4 regions of the Psychrobacillus sp. FSL K6-4615 genome follow, and region 4 is predicted to be linked to each of the others. Evidence: riboswitches for the same ligand, from Rfam matches in the RefSeq annotation. Region 4 holds a riboswitch; each other region holds the start of a gene.
The links. A riboswitch is a leader RNA that binds a small molecule or an ion and turns the genes downstream of it on or off. The one in region 4 is predicted to bind cobalamin.

Region 1: another riboswitch for cobalamin. It lies ahead of MKX53_RS01070 (ribonucleoside-diphosphate reductase subunit alpha); the one in region 4 lies ahead of MKX53_RS18310 (hypothetical protein).
Region 2: another riboswitch for cobalamin. It lies ahead of MKX53_RS02890 (ABC transporter substrate-binding protein); the one in region 4 lies ahead of MKX53_RS18310 (hypothetical protein).
Region 3: another riboswitch for cobalamin. It lies ahead of MKX53_RS16840 (hypothetical protein); the one in region 4 lies ahead of MKX53_RS18310 (hypothetical protein).

Annotation. Positions count from the first base shown of each region.
Region 1 covers NZ_JBBOYQ010000001.1:205,921-209,103, forward strand. The annotation lists gene MKX53_RS01065 (general stress protein) at 141-578, shown strand; cobalamin riboswitch at 755-932, shown strand; gene MKX53_RS01070 (ribonucleoside-diphosphate reductase subunit alpha) at 1,125-3,183, shown strand, end outside.
Region 2 covers NZ_JBBOYQ010000001.1:587,289-590,471, reverse strand. The annotation lists gene MKX53_RS02895 (FecCD family ABC transporter permease) at 1-787, opposite strand, end outside; gene MKX53_RS02890 (ABC transporter substrate-binding protein) at 792-1,745, opposite strand; cobalamin riboswitch at 1,868-2,008, opposite strand; gene argS (arginine--tRNA ligase) at 2,498-3,183, opposite strand, start outside.
Region 3 covers NZ_JBBOYQ010000001.1:3,364,325-3,367,507, forward strand. The annotation lists gene MKX53_RS16830 (AraC family transcriptional regulator) at 1-371, shown strand, start outside; gene MKX53_RS16835 (ABC transporter substrate-binding protein) at 482-1,426, opposite strand; gene MKX53_RS16840 (hypothetical protein) at 1,431-1,970, opposite strand; cobalamin riboswitch at 2,140-2,327, opposite strand; gene MKX53_RS16845 (VanZ family protein) at 2,421-2,891, shown strand; gene MKX53_RS16850 (nucleotide pyrophosphohydrolase) at 2,955-3,183, opposite strand, start outside.
Region 4 covers NZ_JBBOYQ010000001.1:3,612,556-3,615,738, forward strand. The annotation lists gene MKX53_RS18300 (FAD-binding dehydrogenase) at 1-9, shown strand, start outside; gene MKX53_RS18305 (serine hydrolase) at 86-886, opposite strand; cobalamin riboswitch at 1,063-1,251, shown strand; gene MKX53_RS18310 (hypothetical protein) at 1,472-1,699, shown strand; gene MKX53_RS18315 (hypothetical protein) at 1,740-1,916, opposite strand; gene MKX53_RS18320 (translation factor GTPase family protein) at 2,015-3,183, shown strand, end outside.

The DNA.
Region 1 (3,183 bases), 3.4 Mb from region 4:
ACTACTGGATATTTATGTTGAAATGAAAGATTGTGAACAGGCTCACTTAAATTATATAAAGATTGAAGTTTGAAGGTGTCTAGAAGAACTAAAGAACGGGTAAAGAATACATAGGAAAAGCAATCAGGAGGTAATTTTTAATGAAGAATCATATTGTTGGCGTATACGAAAATGAACAACAAGCGGCTGAAGTTGTGGAAGATTTAAAAGCGAAGGGCTATACAACCGAAGAAATTTCAGTTATTGCTAAAAATATAAATGAAACATCTGAAATCACACAGGAATTAAAACCCTCCACAAAGGATGGAGCAATTGTTGGAGCTGTAACTGGAGGAGCAATTGGAATAGCAGGGGTGATAGCAGGTTTATCCACTATATTAATCCCAGGGTTTGGTGCTATGTTGGCTGCAGGTCCAATTATTACAACAATTGGCGGAGCAGTAGTAGGAGCCAACTCTGGTTCTGGAGGATTAAAACATGCTCTTATGGAAATTGGAGTTCCAGATGATGAAGCTGAACTCTATTCGAATGAAGCGCAGGATGGTAAAATCCTGGTATTTCTTCACCCTAAAGAGTGAGGGTGGATTGAATGGTCGAAAGTAATGTTTGCAAAAATAATATCAAGTGATTTTAGCTAAAAGTAGCTGAATCACTTGATGTATTAGTTCTCCTAGAAAATTGACAGCTTGAATTAGGAGTTGCTCAGTTAAACACAATATGTTAGATTATATAAATGAACTAAACACAATATATAGTATGTTAACGATGAAAAGGTACCTTTATGGTTTAAAAGGGAATTCGGTAAAATGCCGAAGCTGTCCCCGCAACTGTAAGTGTGGACGACTGTTGAATAGCCACTGCGAGTGATCGTGGGAAGGACAACAGAAGGATGAAACACGAGCCAGTAGACCTGCCTTTTCATCGGTAAGCAACACTTTCTTCGGGGGTTGAGAGGTGGGAGCGAAGGCCTCTATCTCGAATGATTGATATGTCTTGTTGTATCCTACACTTTTAATCTTGAGCGATGTCTCAGCCGAAGATGGCTGTGTCATCGCTTTTTTTGTTTTGTGGTTTGGAGGGAAGTGCCACATAACTGTATTCGTTAAAAAATAGGAGGAATTTAAATGACAATCATCTCAAACACAACGAAACAAGAAGTCCTACATAATCTAACAAAAGAATTTGGGGAGGAAAAAATTACTCCTCTTATAAAAACACATGAAAGATGGATGCAAAAACACCCGGAAGGTACAATAGCTGCTTGGTCGAAGTCAATGTCACTAGAAGCATTAAGTTTTCTAGATGAACAAGAAACGTACTGGACCTTTGTAGCAGCAAGAGTTCATTTAGCGCAGGTGTATGAACAAGTAGCTGAGAGAAGAAACACAACTGTGGATGCAGTGTACACAAAGTTTGCTAGTAATGTTCAACTGTTAAGTGATAAAGGTATTTACGATAAACGTCTTAAACAAGCATACTCACTACAAGAACTAGAGCAGCTATCTGAAATCCTCGTACAGGAAAGAGACTACTTATTTACTTATATCGGTCTAAAAACACTATTAGATCGATATGTAGCGAAGGACTTTGATAAAACAATAGTCGAACTGCCTCAGGAACGTTGGCTTATTATTGCAATGACACTGATGAAGGATGAGCAAGAAAATCGTTTAGAGAAAGTAAAAGAATCCTATTGGGCGATGAGCAACCTATATATGACAGTAGCAACACCAACACTATCTAATGCAGGTAAGCCTCATGGACAGCTCTCTAGCTGCTTTATCGATACGGTAGACGATAGCCTTCAAGGAATCTACGATAGCAATACGGACGTTGCAACCCTATCCAAATTCGGTGGGGGTATTGGTGTGTATATGGGCAAAGTGCGTAGCCGTGGATCTTCTATTAGAGGTTTTGTTGGTGCTTCTAGTGGTGTGCTTCCTTGGATTAAACAACTTAATAATACAGCAGTAAGTGTTGATCAGCTTGGGCAACGCCAAGGGGCAGTAGCTGTGTATTTAGATGTTTGGCATAAAGATATATTTACATTTTTAGATTTACGTTTAAATAACGGTGATGAAAGACTACGAGCGCACGATATTTTTACTGGTGTATGTTTGCCCGATTTATTCATGGAAAAAGTCGATGCTAGAGAGGAATGGCATTTATTTGACCCGCATGAAGTTCGTCAGCTTAAAGGCTACTCGCTAGAAGATTATTATGATGAAAAACGTGGCGATGGATCATTCCGCCAAAAGTACGAGGAATGCGTTAGCGATCATCGCTTGTCTCGTGAAACTGTTCCCGCTATCGACTTGATGAAGCGAATTATGCGTTCTCAGCTAGAGACAGGAGTACCGTTTATGTTTTACCGCGATGAAGTCAATCGCAGCAACCCTAACAAGCATGCAGGGATGATTTATAGTAGTAATCTTTGTACGGAAATTTTCCAAAACCAAAGTGCAACTACATTTGAGTCGATTCAAATTGAAGACGATATCATTGTCACTCGTCGTAAACCAGGGGATTTTGTCGTATGTAATCTGTCGTCTATAAACTTAGGGAATGCAGTTCCGGCAGATGTATTAGAAAAGCTTATAAAAATTCAGGTTCGGATGCTCGACAATGTGATTGATCTTAATATGATTCCAGTTCCTCAGGCGGAACGTACAAATTCTAGGTACAGAGGGATTGGGCTTGGGACATTTGGATGGCATCATTTACTTGCACTAAAGAGTATTCGTTGGGAATCGGATGAAGCAGTAGAGCTTGCGGATACACTATACGAAAAAATTGCATACTTAACGATTAAAGCTTCTGCGGAGCTTGCGAAGGAAAAAGGGGCATATCCATTATTTGAAGGGTCAGATTGGCAAACCGGCGTCTATTTTGAAAATCGTCAATACGATAGTAAAGATTGGAATGAATTACGGGATATTGTAGGGGAAAGTGGGATACGGAACGGATATTTAATGGCAGTTGCTCCGAACTCTTCAACATCGATCATAGCTGGAAGTACTGCAAGCATAGATCCTATATTCCAGAAGTCATACTCGGAAGAGAAGAAGGATTATAAAATTCCGGTCACTGTACCAGATTTGAATTCTGAGACTACATGGTATTACAAATCAGCGTATTTCATCGATCAGCATTGGACGCTTAAACAAAACGCTGCACGCGGGC
Region 2 (3,183 bases), 3.0 Mb from region 4:
GCCTAGTCATATGTGGCACAACTAGTCCTACAAAGCCAATCGTTCCTGACACAGAAACGGCCGTACCAGTTAGCATAGATCCACCAATAAGTATCATCATTTTGCGCTTTTTCACATCTACTCCTAAATGCTTGGCACGTTCTTCCCCAAACAGCATGGCATTAAGCTCTCTTCTGTTTATCCACAATAACAACGTTCCGATAATAACAAAAGGTAAGGCCATCTGCACAAAGCTCCAACCTCGCATCGACACACTGCCGAGCAACCATCCAATAATTTGACGCAACTCTTCACCAGTTAAAGCAATCATTAACGAAATTACAGATCCCAAAAAGGAACTAAAAATAATTCCTGTTAAAATAATCGTCTCCATTTTCATCCCACGATCTACTAGCTTGGCGAATGAAATAACTAATAGCATTGTCACTAACGCACCAACCATACTAAAGACAGGTAATGTAAATATCCCTAAAAACGGTATGGAAATCCCGAAAAAGAGCGTAGCCACAGCACCGACCGAGGCACCGGACGACACTCCTAATGTATAGGGGTCAGCAAGCGGGTTTTTAAGCAAACTTTGAAATGCAGCACCAGCAATCGCCAAAGATGCACCTACTAAACCAGCTAGTACCACTCGCGGCATACGAATCTTCCAAACGATATTGGTCGCTATCGCATCGGCCCCCGTATCCCATAACGTTTGGATCGGCACCTTCACAGAACCGACCGATACACCAAGCCAAATTGCTAACAAAAGCACAGAAATGGACATGATGTAACCGATCATTGATTTACTCACTAAAAGCCTCCGGATAGATTGCTTTCGCAACTTCTTCTAATCCTTCCACTAGACGTGGACCTTGTCTGCTCGTCGTGTCTTCATTTACTTGTATTACTGCATCATTTTGAATAGCAGTAACTGTATCAAATCCATCACGTTGTTTCACTTGTTCTACAATACCTTCTACGTAATCGTATGTGATAAGCATTACATCTGGGTTACGACTTACAATTTCTTCGGGATCAATTTTTACCCAACCTTCTTGATCATCCATAATATTTGTTGCATTCAACATATTTAATATCTCTTGCATGAACGTTCCATTCCCTGTTGTATAAATTTCTGGAACATCAGAAGTTTCAACAAATACAGTTTTCTTCGATTCTACTTTTTGTACTTTTTGTTGGATATCTTCTACTTTTACTTTCATGTCTTCTACAATTTTTTGGGCTTCTTTAAGTTTCCCAGTAGCTCGACCCATTTCTTCAATAGTTGTATATGTTTCATCAAAATCCTTAGCGTCACTCACCACATACACCAAAACATTCGAATCACGCAGTTGTTGCAGTCCAGCTTCCGCCATTCCTACAATCGATTCATGTGCAAACACAATGTCCGGATCTAACGAAAGGATTTTTTCCACATTGAACTCCATGCCACCGATTTTTTCTTTCTCTAGTGCCTCTTCTGGATAGCTTTCAAAATCGTTTACCCCTATAATTTCCTCATTCAATCCAAGTGCAAATAAAATCTCTGTATTACTAGGAATCATGGAGATGATTTTCTCCGGGGCTGCCTCTAACGTAACTTCTTCTCCAACGGCATCCGTCAATGTCATTGGGAATTCTATATTTTCACTAGCCGCCTGCTCCGCCTCAGTACTTTCTACATTTTTCGTTTCTTCCTGTGCGCATCCAACTAATAAAAACACCGCCATTACGGCGATTAACCATCTTTTTTTCATTTTACATTCCTCCTAATTTAGACAATAAAAAATCTCCCATCCTATGATGAGAGATAAATAGGTATAAACCTGCACGAAGTCACAACGAGCCAGATTTACACCAAACCTATCCTCGTAGGTAACGGGTGCAAAGCATTTAGGCAGGTTTTCTGACTCGCGATATGTTCTATCACTTACAGTGGCGGGACCGTGCTGGACTTTAACCAGCTTCCCTTTTAACTCCAGCAATCCATTGCGAGAGCACCTCTATGCATTAAATTATTCATATTGCTTTGCCTTCATTATACCTTATTTTATATACCTGTCGACTTCGTTTTGAGGAAAGCGTTGTCTGACCTTTTTACTGGTGGATAGTGGGAGACTCTCTCTTACATGACTGCGTTGCTCTCGTATAGACGGAGTTCGCTCTCGTATAGACGGGTCGCTCTCGTAAAGCTTGAAATCTCTCTCGCATCGATCATAGGCTCTCTCGTATAGACGGGTCAATCTCGTATAGGACAGATTCACTCTCGTGTAGGCTTCGATTACTCTCGTAAAGATGCTCATCTCTCTCTTAATAAGTGGTTACTTACGTTCGATTGTTGTTTACTCACTCTCAGCTGAATTTTACTGGCGCTCAAGTTGGAAATACTACTTGCCGTCGTGCCCTGTTTATTTGCTGTTGGAGGCTATGAGGATATTTTCTCCAAATTTACTCTCTTTATTCGAAGCAGAATTATAAAAACCCTCGACCGAAGTCGAGGGTTTGCTATTTACATTTGTTCTGGAGCAGATACACCTAGTAAACGTAAGGCATTTGCAATTGTTTCTCTCGCAGCAGTTACTAGTGCCAGACGAGCTTCTGTTTGAGGAAGATTATCCGCATTTAATACTTTGTCTGCGTTATAGAAGCTATGGAAAGTCGTTGCTAGTTCTTGGATATAGATTGCAATACGGTGAGGTGCACGAAGTTTTGCAGCATCTGCAACTATTTGTGGGAAGTCACCAATTTTTTTAAGTAAGTCTACTTCTTTTTCACTTTGCAACAACTCAAGTGAATCAGTCGATACTTTCATTCCTTGCGTTTCTGCTGATCGTAAAATCGAACAAATACGTGCGTGTGCATATTGAGCGTAGAATACTGGGTTTTCATTGGATTGAGAAACAGCTAAGTCTAAATCGAAATCCATATGTGAGTCACCTGAACGCATACCGAAGAAATAACGTACTGCATCCAGTCCTACTTCTTCTACAAGCTCACGCATGGTAACAGCTTTACCAGTACGTTTACTCATTTTCATTTTTTCGCCGTCTTTATATAATTGAACCATTTGAATAATCGATACTTCTAGTTTTTCACGCTCATATCCAAGTGCTTCAATGGCTGCTTTCATACGTGGAATGTAACCATGGTGGTCTGCTCCCCAAATATTAATCAGTTGATCGAACCCACGAACTA
Region 3 (3,183 bases), 250 kb from region 4:
TACATGCAGATGGAACAAATGATTTATTATTTCAATTAAACAACGGAGACATTGAGGGTGTACTCGGTGTTTGTGTTGCAGACGCAGCTTATCGAGAGAATAGCTTAATTGATTATTGGATTGCAACAGATTATGTAGGTGAAGTACCGGAAAACTTATCAGCTATTACAATCCCTGCTTCTAAATGGGTTGTATTTGAGGTGCACGGTCCGATGCCAGATGCTATGCAAAATACCTGGAAACAAATATATGCGGAGTGGTTCCCCTCTAATCCATATGAACCCGCAGGGACACCGGAGCTAGAAGTGTATTCCGATGATGATCCTTCCAGCGAAAATTGCTATTCAGAAATTTGGATACCGATTAAATAATAGGAACGATCTGCAGAGCACAAGTACTACTTGGTGAGTCATGTAGCAGTTTACTTTTTTCAATATAAAACCCAAAAAGCCTCATCCTAAATTAGGACGAGGCTTTAAGTTTATTGAAATAATTCTGGATACACTGTTTTAGCAATCAATTCCACTGCTTCACCAATACGAGGACCTGGTCGAGAAATAACGTCACCATCTACTAAAAAGACTGAATCGTTTTGTACGGCTTGTATTTTGTCCCACCCTGCACGAGATTTAATCTCTCCAGGTGCATCATCTAAATAATTTGCAGTTGTTAAAATAATTTCTGGGTTTTTGACCGTAACATCTTCCTCTGACACACTGATCCAACCTTCTTGATCGCTAAATACATTGTCGACCGATGCTGCTGCTAAAATTTCTTGTTGGAATGTTTTATTACCAGTTGTATAAATATCTGGAGATGGGCTAATTTCATAATATACCTTTTTTAATGGGGTAGCAGATTTAACTCTTTCTTGAACTCCTTGAATAGTATCCTGAATAGAAGAAATAACTTCTTGTCCTTTTTCTTCAATACCCATTACGGTAGCCAACTGCTCGATATCTCCGTATACATCTTCAAAAGAAGTTGCAGACTCAATTACAAAGACTTTTAATCCGGTATCTTCCAGAAGTTGCAGTGCTTCTTCTTGGCCAATTGTATACGCTATTACTACATCTGGGTTCAGTTCTGTAATTCTTTCCGCATTAAATGCAACTGAATCAGATACTCGCTCTATTTCGAGTGCTTCTGCAGGATATGTATCATAATCTGTTGCTCCTACAATTTTATCGCCTACACCTAAAGCAAAAAGAATCTCCGTATTGCTCGGTTGAAGAGAAACAATCGTTTCGGGTACTTCTTCGAATGTAATTTCATTTCCTACATCATCAGTTACTGTATATTCTTTTACTTCATCTACTACTTCCTCTTGTTTTTCCACAGTTGTCTTCTCTTCCGCAGAACACCCTACAAGCAAGAATGAAAATAGCAGCACCGACAACCAATTAAATAAATAATTTTTCTTCATAGTATTATTCCTCCAGTTGTTTCTTTTTTCTCATTGGATATGATTTACTGACAAATTGAATTTCTTCCACTCCATGATGTTTGTTCACATAAACTGCCATCGCAAACAACACATTTGCTAATAACTGTGCATAGTCAAACAAAATCTCAGGAATTTCTCTTTCTAACGAAACTTTATGAAGAGCTCTAACTGACTTTTTTGCTTCACTTCTACAAACATGTAATTCACAAGCTGCAGTCGTACCCTGTGGTAGTACAAATATATCTACTCTACCTTTTACTTCCTCTACATAGAAATCGTACATATCACTTAGAACTTGTAAATCGCCTTCTGTAATGGCTATCTTCCCTCGAACAGACCCGTTTAAATGGTAAGCCATTGGTGCCAAATACATCAGATCCTCGTAAATCTTTGGTATATCCTTTGTTAAAGAAGCTGCTAGTCCAATACGAGTAGTCAACGAATCTGTACGGATTTCAAAATCTACAGTAGAAGGTGTTTCACGCATAAATGGATAGCAAATATAGCGAATATCTTTTTTCATTACTTCTCCTCCTTTCCTTTTATTGGTGAATTTTCAAGCATATAATACTTTGTTAGTTAACAGCACAAAAAAAACGCCACCCAAATAAGGGCGGCGTGATACCTATTTAACGATAAAAAAACAGAAAAATAGAAACGTGCCGTACAATCCCTTAACTTCCGAAGAGTATCTATACGTTCAAGAAAAGGCTGGTCTCCTGGCTTATGCATCAATTTACTCTAAGAACCTTCCCATTGACTAGTCAACAGTGGCATTTTTCTTATTTCATCAGCATTTACAGTTGCGGAAACAGCTTCGGATTTTAACCGAATTCCCAAATTAAGCTAACAAGTTAGCACCTTTTCCCTACGAAAATTATTCACTTACAATTAGTTTACCATAGCCATCTCCCTAGCATGCACAATAATTTTCACGCATGTAAATTCACCAGTTTTGTGCTAATGTCAGTATATGAAAAAACTTATCCCGCTTTTAATATTACTTGTTATTGTATTTTTGGCATCAGGGCAGCCAGCTGAACAGCAATCTATGCAGGATGTCTTAAAAGCATGGCTTCCTAGCAAACCATTAGAATCTTTTCTTCGTATTTTTCAAGTTCCATACTGGGGCATTCTCGTTTCTGTGGAAGAGCGTGGCTACTATGCTTTTGTAGAATTTTTGATAAGAAAAGGTACCCATTTTGTTTATTTTGGAATCATTGCTTTAGCCATTTATATTGCGTTACCTCCATTTAAGTATCGTAAAATTACAACAGTTGTGATCACTATGCTTCTTGCTGTTGCCGATGAATTTCGACAATCTTTCACAAGTGGCCGTACAGCTTCTCTTCAAGATGTCTTGTTGGATACAACTGGGGCTATTACTGCGCTATTATTAATGTCATTTTTTCAATGGTTTCAACAAAAAAACGTTGACCGATAAAGAGTCAACGTTTTTCACTTGTAAGTACAGTGTTGATCGAAGGGATTTGTTAATATGCCTTTGTTAATCCACTTCAGGTAATGGATATTTCAAAGCATTTTTCTTCATTTTTTGCTGTGCAGCCTCTATTAAATCAATTCCGAGCACATCAGCAAATTGCAAAAGATAAATAAATACATCTGCTGCTTCGTCAGCAATTGCCTGCTTGTCTTTTTTTATCGCATCCTCTGCAGTAACCCATTGAAAATGCTCTAATAACTCACTTGCTTCTAATGATACTGAAATAGCAAGA
Region 4 (3,183 bases):
CAAACTTAACTCGATTACTGAAGTTTCCTAATCTGAAATAGTTACGGACGACATGCGTTGTATATCCATGTCGTCTTTAACCAATTTACCGTAAGTATTTGTATATTTCTTCTCCAATTTGAGCAAGAATACGTTTCGAAAGTAAATCATCTTCATCCTTTGATAAAACCGTTGCAATTAACTTTCGGTTCCCTACGTAAAAGATTCCAGCGTCGTGACGTGTTCCAGGAATCCATCCAGTCTTATTGGCTAACTCCCATGGCGTCATCCCATAATCAAAATTAGAGTATGGAGACGGTAACCTTTCAGGTAAACAATCACGTACCTGTTGTTTCTTCATCACTTCTACCATTTGACGGCTTGCTTTACCACTCACTAAATCTCCCATAGCCATCTTATGTAAAAGTATAGCTATATCCACTGCTGCTATCCGATTAGCACCTTTGGGATTAGACTTACTCAACATGAGCTTGTTATAAAAAGTACTATATATCATTCCTGCTTCCTTCATAGAATTTTGGATATCGTCAACTCCTACAAGGTCGATTAGTAGATTAGTTGCCGTATTATCACTTTGAATAATCATCAGCATTATGATGTCTTGAAGGGGAAGAGATAATCCTGGAGTAAAATGTTGCAATACACCAGAACCTCCCACATACTCTTTTTCATTGAGGATGATTAAGTCCATTAAAGACAAGTCTCCTCGGTCCACTGCTCTATAAACTGAGGCCATGATTGGTACCTTAATGACACTTGCCGCATAAAAAAGCTCCTGTTCATTATGTTCCCATTTCTCCCCTGAATTTAAGTCCTCTAAGACGATTCCCCAAGTGCCTTTTGACTGTTCTACGAGTTTTTGTACCTTGCTCACAAGCTCTTCCACAATTCTTCCCCCCTATAGAAAATCTATTTATTTTATTATAGACTAACAATTGTTTGAATATTACATTAATTATAAACTATAAAAAGCAAATAGATTTATAGATTTACAATAAAGCTCGGTTTTAACTTTCTATCAACTGAATATTAAATTTTTTATGTTATAGTAAAAGAACAATTGAATAATGTGTAGACTTAGGTGTTCGTTTACAAAAGTAAATGAACTTAAAAGGGAAGTCGGTGAAAAACCGACGCTGTCCCGCAACTGTAAATGGGAGCAATTCTACTATATCCACTGTATGTCATTATGGGAAGGATAGAAAAGCGATGAACATGAGCCAGGAGACCTGCCTATTTCAAGTACACACCAAAAACCTACGCGGATAGGGGGTGTTAAGTGCAGCTATGAACAAGCAAATGCTTGAAATTGCTGTCGTACGAAAAAGCGCAATGAAAACACTGGAGATATTGACTCTTTTCGGTGTGTATTTTGTTACGTTTCAAACGTCTCGACAACAACCAATCATATCCAACTAGCATCTTCTTTTAAAAGAGGATGCTTTTTTATGTTGAAGAAAGGAATGTTGAAATGACTATCGGCACGAAAGAAGATTATATAAATAGATTTAAAAATGTATTAATGACTAATAATATTGGAAGCTCATCCATTTCACTGGATTTGATATTTGAAGCCTTTGGAAAAGAAATTGATACTATCTCAGAAATACACGAACAAGACAAAACTAAATATGTACTCAATTTACAAAAAGCATATAAACAAATTAAAGGTGAGATTTCAGGAATGAAAGAAGATTAAATAAAAAAAAAGCGAACCGATTTTGAATCGGTTCACTTTTTTATAGGTCTTGATAGTCTCTTTGAAATTTACCGCCGTCTTTTACTTCAGAGTGATAAAGAGCTTTTAAAGCAAAGCTTTTCTCTAAATCATGCTCCTTCATAACCTCTTTTAAACGTTTGCTTAACTCTGGGCTATATTTCACTAGTTCTTCCATTTTCGATTTCGAATATTGCATGAATTGTACCTTCTTTCTACGTTGTTAGTCTATCTAGTATAGCACTGATACAGGTGTTTTCGCCCTAATTTGCTATAATTAAGTTCAGAGGTGAGTACATGCACAAAACTATTGGAATTCTTGCACATGTAGATGCTGGAAAAACTACTTTTTCAGAGCAACTGCTTTACCATACAAATACCATTAGACATAGAGGACGAGTGGACCACCAAGACTCGTTTCTTGATAGTCATACTATAGAGAAAAATAGAGGAATTACTATATTTGCCGATCAAGGAATCTTTACCTACAACAATTCTACCTACTATATTATCGATACTCCGGGACACGTCGATTTTTCTCCAGAAATGGAACGTGCTATCCAAGTGATGGACTATGCCATCATTATTATTAGTGCTGTAGACGGCATTGAAGGACATACGGAAACTGTTTGGCAATTACTGCGAAAACACCATGTCCCTACCTTTTTCTTTATTAATAAAACCGATTATGAAGGCACGGATCCAACAAGCGTTCTTGCTGAAATTCGCTCCACCTTATCAGAAAATGTGTGTGATATAACGACATCTTTTGACGAAGAGCTAATTGAATTTCTTGCAGAGCGAGATGAAGTTCTCTTAGAAACTTATATGGACAGTGGATTCGATAAAGACTTATGGACACAAACGCTTAAACAAATGGTGAAAGAAAACAAAATCTTTCCTTGTGCTAGTGGTTCAGCATTGAAAGATATAGGTATTGTCGAATTTCTAGAAAAACTAGATTCGTTAACCACTACTTCCTATAAATCAGACGATGTATTTGCAGCACAGGTGTATAAGATAAGACACGATGAAAGTGGGAATCGTGTTACCTATTTGAAGTTAGTGAATGGGACATTGAAAGTACGCGACAGTGTGACTTACAATGAACAAACTGAAAAAATAACGCAAATCCGCCAATATAGCGGCAATAAATTTAAAACTACAGATCAGGCTATAGCAGGTGAACTAGTAGCTGTTACTGGCTTAACAAATGCCTCCATTGGGGATGGGCTCGGTGTATTCGCCCAGAAAACTAAATTTGATATGATTCCAACGTTAAAATCTAAAGTACTCTTTGATGCTTCTGTACATGTAAAGGAAGTATTACGTTGCTTTAAATTATTAGATGCAGAAGACCCTTCTTTACGTATTTTTTGGGATGAGTACTTTCAAGAAATACACGTCCATGTAATGGGCGTTATTCAACTAGAAGTACTCGAACAAATTGTTTTGGAGCGTTTTGG